One region of the Paenibacillus sp. FSL R7-0204 genome, then DNA from elsewhere that is predicted to be linked to it. Evidence: predicted binding sites of a transcription regulator. Region 1 holds the regulator's gene; each other region holds the start of a gene.
What was found. The regulator Rex, encoded in region 1, represses fermentation and respiration genes when NADH is low (regulators of the CRP and FNR family bind a similar motif). The targets are predictions, from matches to a motif close to TTGTGAAATATTTCACAA.
Positions count from the first base shown of each region.

Region 1 (4,936 bases):
AGACTGACATGCTCTTAAGCATGTCCTGATACAAGTAGTAGTATATCACAGGTGTATATACGATTTTACATAAAGTTGTGAATATATTTAAAATTTTTGATACTAATTTCTGGATGTTTCATGCGCTTATCATTTTTGCTCAGCCAATTATTAGTTCGGAGTCCGCTGGATTTCAGCCAACATATATTCCGCAAAATCAGTTAATAGCTCCAGTTCATAGCCTTCGGCGACGGCCGCACCGCTATATTCCTTCAGACACCCTCTCAGCAGCCCGTGATAGCGTTCCGGCAAACACTGCAGTCCCCACTCCCCGCCTTCCTTCTTGGAAGCGACATGACCTTCCTGCACATAGTAGAGAACCCTGCATAGATTCAGTGTGTAATAGAGTGGAGCATTCCCAATATTCTGCGGCGCATCATCGATATCCCGGATAATAGAATCCAGATAGTACCTGCGGTCTACCGGCGCAAAAGCCTCGCGGATCGGCTCCCCGTACAAGATAAACCCGCGATGGTAGACTACTGCAAAATGCGCCGCCAGATCAGCATCCTCAAAGCCGCCGCACAGATAATTCTCATCCGTTCTATACCGCTCTAAATGAGCTTCTGAAAAGTGAAATTCAAATGGCGTAGGATACACAAAGTTGCGCAGGTATGTCTTCAGGACGATAGACAGTTCTATTCCGCGCTTATTCGGCAGACTGTCATGAAAAGCTACGATACGTCCGGCAAGTCTCTGACTGACCTCTGCGGGCAACTTGTCCTCTACGACAATCAGCAGATCAATATCACTTGAACCCGGTTGAAAACAACCCATGGCCAGGGAGCCGTGCAGATAAATCCCCGACAGATTATCCCCAAGCTCTTCCTTGAACAAATCCACTGCCTGATCCAAATATGCTAAAATTTCCAATTTCAACATCCTCCTTGTGAGACATATATGCAGGTTTGCGATAGCATTCGGGGAATACAATCAGTATATCAATTAAAGTATATAAATCGATGTATCTCAAGTTCCAGATTATTTTAGACATGATGGATATAAAAAAAACGGAAGAACAGATAATCTGTTCCCCCGTAGTGTATTCTGCCGCTGAGCGCTTAGCTTAACGGTTCGGCAGACTGTACCCCTCACCGATGGCGCTGCCATCCTTGAAGCGGTAGAAGTTGTAATAGAATCGCCCGTCTTTTTTGTAAAATAGCTGCCAGGCATATTCCCCGTTGTATACACCGGGCAGCAGCCGTTCGATCTTAACATCCGGCAGCCGTTCGGCTATGATTCCGCGCATCTTCTCTTCCGAGGTGCCATTGCTCAGCTCTTCGGCATACAGGTCGTTGTCGCCTCCGGCAGGCTTGCCCTCCAAGGTGAAACGGACCCACACCATCAGGTCGTTTCCCGCTTCATTTTTACCGGTCAGCACCCAGTAGATCTCATTCTCATTCCAGACGGATTTCTGGGCCTTGGTAACCTCTGTTAGTCCGGCACGCGCCCGGGCCAGCTCCTTGGCCTCACTCCGCTCGTTCCACTGGTCCTTCATAATATAGGCATAGAACTGGCTTAGTCCGAACAGAAGGAGCAGCACTACGGTAATCCCCAGCCAGATCCATTTTCTCCTCTTCTTCTTCACCACGCTGCTTCCTTTCCTGTTCCCCTGAATTACCGTTTAAGCAGGCTCTCGAACGTCTCCTGTGCTTTGCGGCGGATGGCTTCTTCATCAAGTGTCAGGCATTGTCCATGCTTCACAACCTGCTGGCCGTTCACCCATACATGCTCCACATCCTTGGCGCTGGCCGAATAAACGGCATGGGAGAGCAGATCGGTATGCGGCAGCAGATGCGGCTGGTCAATATCAAGTGCGATGAAGTCAGCCTTCATCCCTGCTGCAAGCCGGCCTACTCCGCTCAGGAAAATAGACTGCGCCCCATACTCCGTAGCCATCAGCAGCGCTTCAGGAGCCGGTACCGCTGTGGGATCACCGCTTACGCCCTTGTGGATCAGAGCCGCCAGCCTCATCTCTTCGAACATATCCAGATTGTTGTTGCTTGCCGCGCCGTCTGTACCCAGGGAGACCTTAACCCCGGCTCGCAGCAGCTCAGGAACACGCGCAACTCCGCTGGCCAGCTTCAGGTTACTGCCGGGGTTATGCGACACGCCAACGTTATGGCGGGCCAGAATCCCGATTTCCTCATCGTTCAGATGAACCCCGTGGGCAATGAGCGAAGGACGGGTGAACATCCCCAGCTTCTCCAGATGCGCGACTGGACGAAGACCGTAGTCGGCCACGTTCTGCTCCACTTCATGGCGCGTCTCGGACATATGGGTGTGCATTGGCAGGTCCAGATCATGGGCAGCCTGCACAAACTTCATGAAAAACTCTGGAGGACAGGTGTACGGGGCATGCGGCGAGAGCATGGTAGTGATTCTGCCGTCAGCCTTACCGTGCCAGTTACGGGCAAAAGCAATCGCCTCAGCGAGCTTCGCTTGCTGTACCTCTTCCGGGCACAGCCCAATTACGCCGCGCATCAGCACCGCACGAATACCGGACTGCTCAGTTACTTCCGCTACCCGGTCCATATGATCATACATATCGAGGAAGGTGGTTGTACCGCCCTTCAGCATTTCCAGTACGGACAATGAGGTTCCCCAATATACATCATCACCAGTGAATTTCTCTTCCATCGGCCACATCTTCTCCTGCAGCCAAGTCTGAAGCACCATATCGTCGCCGTATCCGCGCAGCAGTGACATGGCAGTATGTCCATGGGTGTTGACCAGACCAGGCATGAACAGCAGACGGCTGCCGTCTACGACCTGAGCGCCATCCTCCACTACCGGCTCAGCTTCACCTATGTAAGTAATCAGATCATTCTCCAGGGTCATATATCCGCTTAGAACCGGCTTATCGCTGCCCGGAACCAGAAAGTACCCGTTCTTAATTATTGTGATCTTACTGCTCATCTTCTGCCTCATCCTTTCCGTCATGCAAATAATAGGCCAGGCTCTGCAGATCTGTGGTGAAATCTGCGGCATGAATCCGGATATTGGCAGGTGTCTTGAGAATAACCGGTGCGAAGTTCAGAATCGCCTCGATGCCGGAGTCCACAAGAATATCAGCTACATTCTGGGCTTCGCTGTCAGGTACGGTAATAATCCCGATCCGGATGCCCTGCGAGCGGATGGTACTGCTTAGCTCCTCCATCGGCTGCACAACCAGCGAGTTGATCTGCTGGCCCACTTTAGGCGGGTAGGCATCGAAGATCGCAGTAATCTTCATAGTATCCTTTAAGTAAGCGTTGTAGTTAGACAAGGCATGACCCAGATTACCGGCTCCAACGAGGGCAACATTAATTTGCTGGTCAAGCTTCAGGATATGGCGGATCTTCTCAATCAGATAAGATACATCATAGCCGATGCCCTTTCTGCCGAAATCACCGAAATAAGCCAAATCCTTACGGATCTGGGCGGGATTCAGATCAAGCTTCTGGCCCAGCTCCTGAGAAGAGACTGTGGAGATTTCACGTTTTTGGAGATCGTTCAGGAAACGCAGGTACACTGGGAGCCTGCGCACGACGGCCTCCGATATTTTATCCGATTTCATGTATTCTCCTCCTTAAAGTTGATGTAACATCACAAATTCGCTTCTTAAATAATGCCGGTTATAGCAACCGTATCCCGCCGCCTGCCGGAGTGGCAGGGCAAGCGGGAACGGATCTTCAGGTACATCATGACTTATTAATAATAGCAATAGCAGATGAATTAGGAAACCCCGCCGTCTTCCAGCCATTCAGCAATTCTCGGGACCATCTGCTCGGTGAGCATATGCTCCATCTTGGGACCGGGGAGCGAATACAGGAAGTACTTTCCGTAATACGATTCAATTACCCTGGTATCGTACACAATTACGATGCCCCGGTCCTGCGCCGTGCGGACCAGCCGCCCGAAGCCCTGCTTGAAGCGGATGACAGCCTGCGGCACGGACAGCTTCATGAACGGGTTCTTCTTCTGTGCCTGAAGCAACTCCGACTTCGCTTCTGCCAGCGGGTGATTCGGCGGCTGGAACGGCAATCTGACAATCGCCAGGCAGGTCAATGCTTCTCCCGGAATATCTACCCCTTCCCAGAAACTGCTGGTACCCAGCAGAACCGAAGCCGGGCTGTCCTGGAAGCGACGGATCAGCTTGCTCCGGCTGCCGCCCTCCACACCTTGTCCGAGCACCGCGATATCCTGGGAGGCAAGTGCCTCCTTAAGGGGGTCATACACCTGCCGCAGCATCTTGTAGGAGGTGAACAGCACCAGCATCCGCCCACGTGTAGTTACAGCAGTCTCGGCAAGGGAGTGTACAAGCGTGTCCACAAAACGGGCATCCCCTATACTTCCCTTGACACTGGGGAAGTCGCGGGGAATGACCAGGAGCGCCTGCTCACGGTACTTAAACGGCGAAGGAAGCAGAGCAGTCATCAGACGCCCCTGCTCCGCAGCTTCACCAAGGCCCAGATTATCAATCATGAACTGGAAGGACTTATCCACGGATAAGGTGGCCGAGGTCAGGACAATACTTTTCTTCTTGTCGAAGAACAGCTCCCTGAGCTGAGTACTGACATCTACAGGAACGGCAGACATTTGCAGCGACTTGCCTTTATAATTACCGCTTCCCTCCAGCCAATACACGATATTCTCATCGTTCAGGCTCATGAAGAAGCGGATCTGCTCTCTGATGGATGCCAGATCCTTGAATAACCCGCCGATATCGGTCACAAGACTGTCCGATGAGGATTGGCTGTCCGTGTCACGCATCTCACTGAGCATTTTGTCACCCTTGCGGATGATATCGCTCAGACTGAGGTTCAGCGTATTCTCAAGCGCAGCCAGCTCCTCCCAATCCTTCGGCTTCTTGCCCGGCTGCAGGCGAGCCACCAGCTGGCCTGCTTCACCGGCC
Region 1 covers NZ_JBBOCA010000001.1:2,998,610-3,003,545, reverse strand. Annotated here, with positions in the region: gene MKX42_RS13370 (aminoglycoside adenylyltransferase domain-containing protein) at 151-912, opposite strand; gene MKX42_RS13365 (cell wall elongation regulator TseB-like domain-containing protein) at 1,106-1,627, opposite strand; gene MKX42_RS13360 (amidohydrolase) at 1,657-2,958, opposite strand; gene MKX42_RS13355 (redox-sensing transcriptional repressor Rex) at 2,948-3,598, opposite strand; gene dinG (ATP-dependent DNA helicase DinG) at 3,757-4,936, opposite strand, start outside.

Region 2 (4,936 bases), 3.8 Mb from region 1:
GATTTCGATACCGACAAAAGCCAGACCCATCACCAGCGTAATCGCCATGAAGACCATCATGGCTTTCTTGTAGCCGTGCCGCATAGCATGGACAGCAAGGCCGATGGTGAAGGAACTCGACAGCAGGAGGAAGGTCTCCATCAGCACCGGGCCGATCTCGAACAGCTCGCTGCCGCTCGGTCCGCTGGCATAGCGGTTAACCATTACGAAATATACAGTGAATAGCGTAGCGAAGAGAGGGATTTCGGCTCCGAGAAAGACCCAGAAGCCGAAGATCTTGTTACTGTTCTCTTCCGTTGAATATTCGAGCGGCTTGGACGCATCTATTTTCATACAGTCTCACCCCGCATCAGTTTCTTTTCTGTAGCTATAACCTCTTCTACAGGAATGTAGTAGCCCTGGTCCTTATCGAAGGACATGAAGGCCAGCACGACCAGGATTCCAATCCCTGCGACAATCGCCGGAATCCACATGCTGAATACCAGGAAGAAGCCAAGGAAGAAGAAGACTACACCGAGTATGAACGGCTTGCCGGTATTGCTTGGCATATGAATCTTGGTGTATTTGGTGTCTGTATACAGCGGGATATTCTCCTGCTTCGCAGACCATAGAGCATCACGCGTCTCAACCTTAGGCACAATCGCAAAGTTGTAGAGCGGGATTGGGCTGTGCGTAGCCCATTCGAGCGTCCGGCCATCCCAAGGATCGTTGGTTGTATCTCTTGGCATGTAGCGGGTACTCCAGTAAATATTGTAGACCAGGATCACGAAGCCGATGGCGAGCCCGACAGCCCCGACGAAGCTTAGCATATTGAGCGGACCGAAGCCTGATTCCTTAGAGTAGGTATACAGACGGCGTGTCATTCCCATCAGTCCCAGGAAGAACATTGGGAAGAAGGTAACGTTAAAGGAAATGATGATCCACCAGAAGGCATGCTTGCCCAGCCGTTCGTTCAGGCGGAAGCCGAACACTTTAGGGAACCAATAGTGGAACCCGGCGATAACGGCGAACACAGCGCCCGGAATCAGCACGTAGTGGAAATGCGCAACCAGGAACATCGTGTTGTGATACTGGTAATCGGCGCTGGCCATCGCCAGCATGACGCCCGTTACCCCCCCGATCGTAAAGATCGGGATAAAGGCCAATGTATACAGCATCGGGGTCGTGAAGGTAATCCTGCCCTTTCGCAGGGTGAATAGCCAGTTGAATATTTTGACCCCGGTAGGTACTGCTATGGCCATCGTTGTAATCGAGAAGAAGCTGTTGACCATGGCACCTTGACCCATCGTATAGAAATGGTGCGCCCATACGAGGAAGGACAAGAGCGAGATGATCAGCATACTGAATACCATGGAGGTATAGCCGTACAGGTTCTTCTTCGAGAAGGTAGCGATAATCTCACTATAAATACCGAAGGCCGGAAGGATTACGATATAGACCTCCGGATGTCCCCAGACCCAGAACAGGTTGGCCCAAAGCATATCCATCCCGCCGTTGGCCATCGTGAAGAACTGGGAGCCGAAGAGGCGGTCGAACATCATCATCGCCAGCGCTACGGTCAGAACCGGGAAGGCGAAGACAATAATAACGTTGGTGATCAGTACGGACCAGGTGAACATCGGCATCTTCATCAGCGTCATGCCTGGTGCACGCATCTTAAGAATCGTTACAATAAAGTTAACCCCGGTGATCAGCGTACCGATACCGGATATTTGCAGAGCCAGAGAGTAGTAGTTGTTCCCTACGGTCGGGCTGAATTCAAGACTCGCCAGCGGGAAGTAAGCTGACCAGCCTGCATCCGGCGAGCCGCCGATGACGAAGGAAATGTTCAGCAGCATGGCGCCCATGAAGAAGAGCCAGAAGCTGACGGCGTTCAGCCGCGGGAAGGCAACGTCCCGTGCGCCGATCTGCAGCGGAATGATTACGTTCATCAGACCGATGATGAACGGCATGGCCATGAAGAGAATCATGATCAGACCATGGGTGGTGAAGACCTCATTGTAATGCTGCGCATCGAGGAATTTCATTTCCGGCGCAGCCGTCTGCAGACGCATCATCATCGCATCTACACCGCCGCGGAACAGCATCAGCAGCGCCGCGAGGATGTACATGATCCCGATTTTTTTGTGGTCAACCGTGGTCAGCCATTCGCGCCACAGATAGCCCCATTTCTTGAAATAGGTAAGCCCTACGAGAATCCCGATGGTTGCCAGTGCAATACTGATCATGGCCCCGTATATCAAGGGTTCGCCGTGAACCTTAAATTTGTCCAAATCCATTAGGGTAGCTCCTTTCAGTGTGTTGCATTAAGCTCTTCAGAGAGCTAGTGTCCTTCATGTGTGCTTTCATCCACAGGGGAGCTTGGCAGCGGCTGATCGACTTCCGGATCAGGCTTGCTGTCAAATTCTGTGCCGCTGGACGGCTCGGGAGACGGATGAATTTCCTTGTTATCCTGGTGCTCCTGATTGCCGTTGTCCATATCCATCTCTTTGCCGCCGCCGCTCATATGCTCGCCGTGGTCTCCAGGAGGCGGACTGAACTCCAGATGGGTGGAGGAATACGTTTTGCGTCCGAGGTAATCCGTGGCCAGCAGGCCCTTGAATTCTTCCTCAGTCAGCTTAGGTGCGGTTTCCTTCACTTCCTTCACCCAGTCCTCGTAACCCTTGTTGCTCAGGACAAGGGCTTCGAATTCCATGTGGGCGAAGCCTTTACCGCTGAAGTTAGCATTCTTTCCGATATAAGAGCCTTCTGTATCAGCGGAGAGATGAAGCGTTGTCAGCATGTCGCTCATGGCGTACTTTTGACCGGCAAGCTGTGGAATCCAGAGACTGGTAATGGTGCCGAATGAGTACATTCTGAATTCAACTGCACGGTGTACCGGCATATTCACGTAGTTAACTGTTTCAATGCCTTCTTCCGGATAACTGAAATGCCATTTCCAGTTGGAGGAGGACGCATAGATGACCAGCGGAGTCTGATCTTTATAATCCGCAGCCACATTCTCCACTTCGTTTGTCGTCTTGACGGTTACAACAGACAGGAAGGCTACGATAATGATCGGGATAATAATCCAGATCGCCTCAAGGACTACATTGCCTTCCTCGTGCTTTGGAATGTAACCCTCATTACTCTTCTTCGCACGGTATTTCACCAATACAAAGATGTATAGGATGTAGACAACTGCCAGAACACCAAGCATTACAATAATTGAGAGGATAATGGTGTCAGATAACGTTCTGGCAGACGGCCCCTTCGGGTTCAGAACAGCGATTGAGCTGCATCCCGGCAGGAGAAGGATCAGGCTTAGAAACAGAGCGTATAACGGTCCCTTTTTTTTCATATAGAACTCCTTCCTTCAATACTACTTTTCATTCGCCGTTCATTAACGGAAGTACATTGATCTGTATCTATAGTAAGAACTACTTACCCATAATGCAAAATACATATTTTGTATAATTATATAAAATAGACCTTAAAAATGGCGAACAAGTTAAATATGTGTGATCAAATTGTTACAACTCCCTAAGGGTATGATAAAGATCACTGTAGTGGCGCACTTTAGCTAATTTTAAGGTTGTTCAATTTTTGTTCAAAATTCCGATATTGTTATTAAATTTGTCACAATTATTCTGTGCCAAAAACCGCTGATTTAACCGTGTAACGCCTGCTGTGACAGCATTCGACGAGAATTGCGTGCTTTCTGAAAATAATGGCGAACCCTCATTTATCATTGCATAAGAGTAACAATTTCTTAGCTTGCGGTTACAATCTCTCAAATTACGTTGAAAGTATATATGATAAAGTGATAGACAAATATACATAGATTGGAGACTGCTGCTGTGCGCATCAAGAAAATTCTGCTCTTATTCATGTCTTTATTCCTAATTATGGGGCTTGTGCAGGTCCCGGCTAACGCTAAAGGTGATAGCACTATTCTTAAACTCGGAGTCAACGATAAATTAAGTAAGGTTGAAGCTGTATCCGTTAAAGGCACTTATTATGTACCGCTGCGTGCGCTTGCGGATGAACTGAAATGGACCCTTACCGGCCTGACGGAAGGGATTCACGTAGCCGGCGGGACTGGTTCGCTTACCTTGCTAAGCAAGGACGGGGGTGCGGTGCTGAAGGACGGCACGACCGTGCCTATGAGCACTTTTGTACAGGACGGCAAGCTCATGGCTCCGCTGAAGGTCAGCGGGTACCTCGGGTATAGCATTTCCTATGCGGGAGATAAATATTTACTTCGTGTGAAGGACGGCTCGGCGCAGCTTACCGATGCAGCGTTTACCGATAAATATGCTGCCGACTTGAAGCCGAAGGCTCCAGTGGCTCCAACGACTCCTGCTACTCCGGTTACACCCACTGAGACGGGCAAGCCGGGCCGGACCGTATACCTGACCTTCGACGACGGCCCGTCGGCAACGACTGGCGAGCTGCTGGATATCCTGCGTAAATATGACGTACAGGCGACCTTCTTCATGCTGGGGAACAACATGAATGAGCATCCCGCCCAGGTGAAGCGGATTGCGAAGGAAGGTTATGGCTTAGCGCTGCATGGCGTGACCCACCGTAAGGAGAAGTTCTATGCCTCTCCTGCAGCGGCGCTTGCCGAGATGTCGGGGGCCAATGCAACTTTGAAGAAGCTGACGGGAGTAAGCACCACACTGATCCGTACGCCATACGGAAGCAAGCCTTATTTCACCAAGTCCTTCCGTGATAAAGTTCTGACGCAGGGATATCATCTCTGGGACTGGAACGTGGATTCCTATGACTGGAAATACAAGCAAAACAGCGACAGAATCTATAACACCGTGATGGATCAGGTAAATAAGCTGAAGGCGTCCAAGACCAACCCGGTAATTCTGATGCATGACCAGAAGGCTACACTCAAGGTGCTGCCGCGTATTCTGGAGAAGCTGAAGAAGGAAGGCTATAC
Region 2 covers NZ_JBBOCA010000001.1:6,779,881-6,784,816, reverse strand. Annotated here, with positions in the region: gene qoxC (cytochrome aa3 quinol oxidase subunit III) at 1-333, opposite strand, end outside; gene qoxB (cytochrome aa3 quinol oxidase subunit I) at 330-2,279, opposite strand; gene qoxA (cytochrome aa3 quinol oxidase subunit II) at 2,324-3,340, opposite strand; gene MKX42_RS29325 (polysaccharide deacetylase family protein) at 3,840-4,936, shown strand, end outside.
Region 2: the regulator Rex is predicted to act here: its motif matches at 3,607-3,624, upstream of qoxA (cytochrome aa3 quinol oxidase subunit II).

Region 3 (4,936 bases), 280 kb from region 1:
TATTGGCGCTCATCCGTTCATTGACGAACCGGGATTCCTTCTCGTCCTCGTGTGTGTCCGGATAGATCATCCCCAGATAATAGTTCACTGCCGGGCGGCATTTGGAACAGCCTTCTGCCTGTTTCCAGTCCAGGACATTCATCACTTCCTTGGTGGTCCGAAGGCCTTTTGCCGTAATCTCGGCTACGATCTCATCCCTACCAAGCGAGGTGCAGCTGCAGATTCCCTGCTTGGCGCCCTGTTGGAAGCTGTCTCCGAGAACGAATTGCAGAATTTGCTCCACCACTGGCTTACAGCCGCCGCAGGAGCGGGTTGCCCCCGTGCAGGCTTTGATCTCATCCACGGTAGTGAAGCCGTTCTCCGTAACAGCATCTACAATCGCTTTTTTCGTTACGCCGTTGCAGCCGCAGACGATCTCTTCATCGGCCATTGCTTCGACAGACATGCCTTTCTTGGCTCCGCCTCCGCCGCAGCAGCTTGTACCCATAACCTCATCATAGATTTCATTGGTCATCTCTGTGCTGTTTTTCACAAGCTTCTGCAGGTTGGCAGATTCCGTTACATCACCGAACAGAACGGCACCGACAATCACATTATCCTTAAGTAAAATCTTCTTGTAGGTTCGCTTCCATTCATCCTTGGCAGAAATGACGGTATGCTCCGGCGTTTCGGTGAATTCACCAGCGGAGAATACATCTACCCCGGAAATTTTGAGCTTGGTTGCTACAACTGAACCTTCATAGCCCGGAGTCTGAACACCGGACAGATGCTTGGCGAGAACCATGCCCTGCTCGAATAGCGGTGCAACGAGTCCGTAGCAGGTACCCCGGTGCTCTGTACATTCGCCGACAGAATACACATCTGACATAGAAGTCTGCATATAATCGTCAACTACGATCCCGCGGTTAACGGTAATTCCGCTGTCCTTCGCAAGCTGCACATTCGGCTTGATTCCAACAGCCATCACGACAAACTCTGCCGGCAGCTCACTGCCGTCACTGAAGCGCAGACCGGTAACCCGTTCTTCGCCGGTCAGTTCAACCGTCTGCTTGCCCATGGCGAATTTCACACCTTGACGCGTAAGCTCTGCCTGCAGCATTGAAGAAGCGGTACGGTCCAGCTGACGCTCCATCAGATCCTCCAGCAGATGCACAACAGTAACATCCATGCCCAGATTGACCAGGCCCTTCGCCGCTTCCAGACCCAGCAGTCCTCCGCCGATAACAGCCGCCGTGCGGTACTGCTTCGCCGCTTCCAGCATCGCATCGCAGTCCGCGATATCGCGGAAGCCGACTACCCCATCCTTAGTGCTGCCGGGTACGGGTAGAATGAAAGAATTCGAGCCTGTTGCAATAATTGCTTTATCGTAAGGAACCGCCAGTCCATTATCGGTCAATATTAGTTTGTTCTGTTCATCGATCCGGGTAACCGTTGTGCCGGTATGCAGTGTAATATGATTATCTTCATACCACCCGAGATCGTTGAGAATGATGTCTTCAATCGTTTTGCTGCCTTCAAGTACATAGGACAACATAATCCGGTTATAGTTGGGATGCGGCTCACTGCCGAAGACAGTAATATCATAAGCGCCGCCCAGCTTCAGAATTTGCTCAATAGTGCCTACTCCCGCCATGCCATTCCCAATCAGCACTAACTTTTCTCTTTCCGCTGCCACTGGTAGACCCTCCTTCAGTAACTCTGATTTCTTCAATAACTTTATCTGATAGGGAAATTATACTGTCCCCCATTCCGTGGCAAGTGTGACCACAGTCACATCTTATGTGAATTTTTTCACACAAGTGGAAATGACTTCTCCGTCCTTATATAGGACAACTTCTGGCGTGAAGCTTAGAGATTTATTATTCAAAAAAAAGGATACCCATGCATTTTCGCACAGATATCCGTTCATCGGGTACACAAACTCACTCATCTACTCCATTCACTTATTTCAGTACCAGAGAGATCTCCAGCTTGTCCTGCGGTCTGAGCTTCATGTCCACTCCATTGCCGAGCAGCCCTTTGTCGTTGACCTTCAGTCTCCATTCCTCGCTGCTGAGCGGGGTATACTCCATCACAGTAAGAACGGTACGGTTATCTTCGGCAAGCCGGACCATACCGCTGTTCTGGAGCAGTCCCTTGACGGACATATCCTGCATAAAAGTAAGCACATGCGAATGTGTCAGCTCCGGCTGCTCGCTCCCCCCGTTCACAGTGATGATGACAGGCTGAAACATCTTTCCGGTTCCGGCAGGCCCTGCTGACATCGTAATGGCCGAACCCGGTTCCAGGGTTGTATTCAGCTCTTGAACCTTCTTGCCGTTCACCTGAATCTCCCAGCTCATATCCTCACCCAGAGAGACTTTATTCACCTCAAGAATACTAGTTCCATCCGCTGAAAATGTAACAACACCGCTCTTCCTGAACAGCTCTATTATTGAATTCCCAGGCACGTAAGCTTCGTTAAGCAATCTGGCCGAGCTTCCGGCCATTTCACTGTCACCCACCTTGACTGAAAAGGTTAATCCCTGGCCTCCGTTACTGCTGCCGCCATTCCCTGATCCCAAGCCGCAACCGCTTGCCGCGGCCAGCAAGAGAAGGCACAGCATGAAGCGCATCCATTTCGTGGACATTCCACGGCACCGCCTTCATATGTATTTTCCCAGACTCTTTAAGGATAACGCATAGAGGAAGGGTTCTCAAATCATTTCTGCCGGTATAAAAAGCAAAAAGCCCCCGAAGGGACTTTTCCATTGCAGCAGGTCCTATTGATAACGCAGGAACAGAATGTTGTTCTCCAGATGCACGTGCTCGAACGTCATGCCTTCCAGTTCTTCAAGACGGGCATAGGTCAGGCGATAAGTCGTGCAGGCATGTGCGGGCGGTGTGTAGTCATTAGTAACTCTGCGCAGCTCGCGCAGGATCTCTCCGGCCCCGTCATGCTCGGCTTCCAGATTATGCAGCAGTCCGCGCAGCTCAGCAAATCCTTCTTCGGTCGGGTTCTGAGTGTAGGCCAGCATCTTAGGGAATTCACTCTCTTCTTCCTTCGCCGTATGCTGCAGCAGCTCTTCACGCAACATATTGAACAGACGGTGCATCTCTCCGAGGTGCGGTGAATCCTCACCGTGAACGCGGAACACCTTGGTTACATTTTGACTGATTAGCGGAAGCTCTTCACGCAGGTAACGGTGATGCTTGTTCACAATATAATCCACCAGCTCCTCTGACGAAGCCTCGTTCCAGGCGGTATCCTCTTCCAGCACCGGATGCTGCTCTTGCAGCTTGTTCAGCTCCTGCACCATTGCTGCCGGGTCAAGACCCTTCTCGGCAGCGGCTTCAGCCAGCGGCTTTGCGCCTCCGCAGCAGAAATCGATCCGCTGTGCTTTGAAATAATCTGCTGCTTTGGGGAATTGCAGAACAATATCTCTGACCATTGCTTCCGGGGTGAACCCGGGATGAATTGTTGTATCGTTTAATTGATTGGACGCCATGTTGGCCCCTCCTCAGGTTAAGATGTAGGTTTGTGCTTCTTTTCACTTCTACACCTTATCACTGGCTTTAGGCAAAACTTGTGATTGTACGCACTGAATATAACAAATTTTAATGAACGAAAAATCCAGTTCTCTAAATGTTAAATATACTAGACATTTTGTTTTATATATTTTACAATATGCGTGAGGTGAGGGAATGGGGAAAAACTTAAGGCTCAAAGCCTCCAGAGCGGCAAAAGACATGTCGCAAAAACAGCTCGCAGATGCCGTGGGGGTCACAAGGCAGACGATTATCGCGATTGAGAACGGTGATTACAACCCCACCCTGAGGCTGTGCATTGACATTTGTGTAACACTTGGGAAGACGCTGGATCAACTATTTTGGGAGGGAACGAAGGATGAGCAGAACGAACCTGGATGAGAGACAACTGCAGAAGCGGCACAAGGCGGGGAATCAGGCATTTCTTTTGATGGCATTCTTATTGTTGGCAGACATGGGACTGCAAAACTATGGAATGAAGTGGCTGGAGTATCCGCTTAGCAATTACACGATTTTCATGCTGGGTGTGGGTTCCTATCTGGTACGGCTAATCTGGAGCGGTTCATATGTGGGACCGGGCAGCGGGCAGAGCGGAGCGATAGGGAGAAGCATTGGGGGTGCAATTCTGGCCATAGTGGTGGCGGCCTGTATCCTTATCGTTACCTTCGTGAATCCAACCGCCGCCCAATCAGCAGCTGACAGCGGTGCGAACGGGAAGGTGATTCTGATCATTTCTGTTACGGCAGGACTGGTCATCTTAAGCACCGTGTACTTGATCCGGCGGAGGAATAACCGGGCGGAGTAGAGTGGCTTCTGATGCTGTGAGTGACTAGAAGTAGAAATAGAGGAGGAGCGGAACGATCGCCTTTGTGTTTGGATTTCTACCGCGAAGAGCGGTTTGGAAATCCAAACACAACAGCGGCCGGAAGTCCAAATGTTCACCGCAGCGACGACCTGGCTTCAAGTTCAACTCTTTTTTTCGAGCTTCACCTTCTCTATCGAACCGTCGCTTGCATATAAGTCCTCTTGCCCTGCGCATCCTTCAGATAGGGGCCAAGTCCGGCGAACCGTGAATGATCCACATATACACCCGTCATCCATCTGCCTTCGGTCAGGCCGCCATTCCACTGCAGCACCAGATCGGGAGCAGAGATCCATTCCTGATACACTCTGATGTTCTTGTCCTTATATTCTTTGGCTGGCTTGTTCAATTCGCTCAGCGGTGCCGGAGTCAGATAGGTTGGCACGAAGTATACAGAGATTAGCTCCATATCCTCCTCACTCAGAAAAGCCTCCTCCCCCAAGTAAGGCTGAAGCAGCCGGGTGTTCTCATACATAGACCAGATTACAGCTTGAAGTACCATGCTCTGGCTAATTCCATTATGAAAAGTAAAACGGCGCTGAGCAT
Region 3 covers NZ_JBBOCA010000001.1:2,718,635-2,723,570, reverse strand. Annotated here, with positions in the region: gene nirB (nitrite reductase large subunit NirB) at 1-1,675, opposite strand, end outside; gene MKX42_RS11950 (hypothetical protein) at 1,944-2,630, opposite strand; gene ric (iron-sulfur cluster repair di-iron protein) at 2,763-3,458, opposite strand; gene MKX42_RS11940 (helix-turn-helix transcriptional regulator) at 3,685-3,909, shown strand; gene MKX42_RS11935 (DUF6773 family protein) at 3,887-4,333, shown strand; gene MKX42_RS11930 (hypothetical protein) at 4,524-4,936, opposite strand, start outside.
Region 3: the regulator Rex is predicted to act here: its motif matches at 3,519-3,536, upstream of ric (iron-sulfur cluster repair di-iron protein).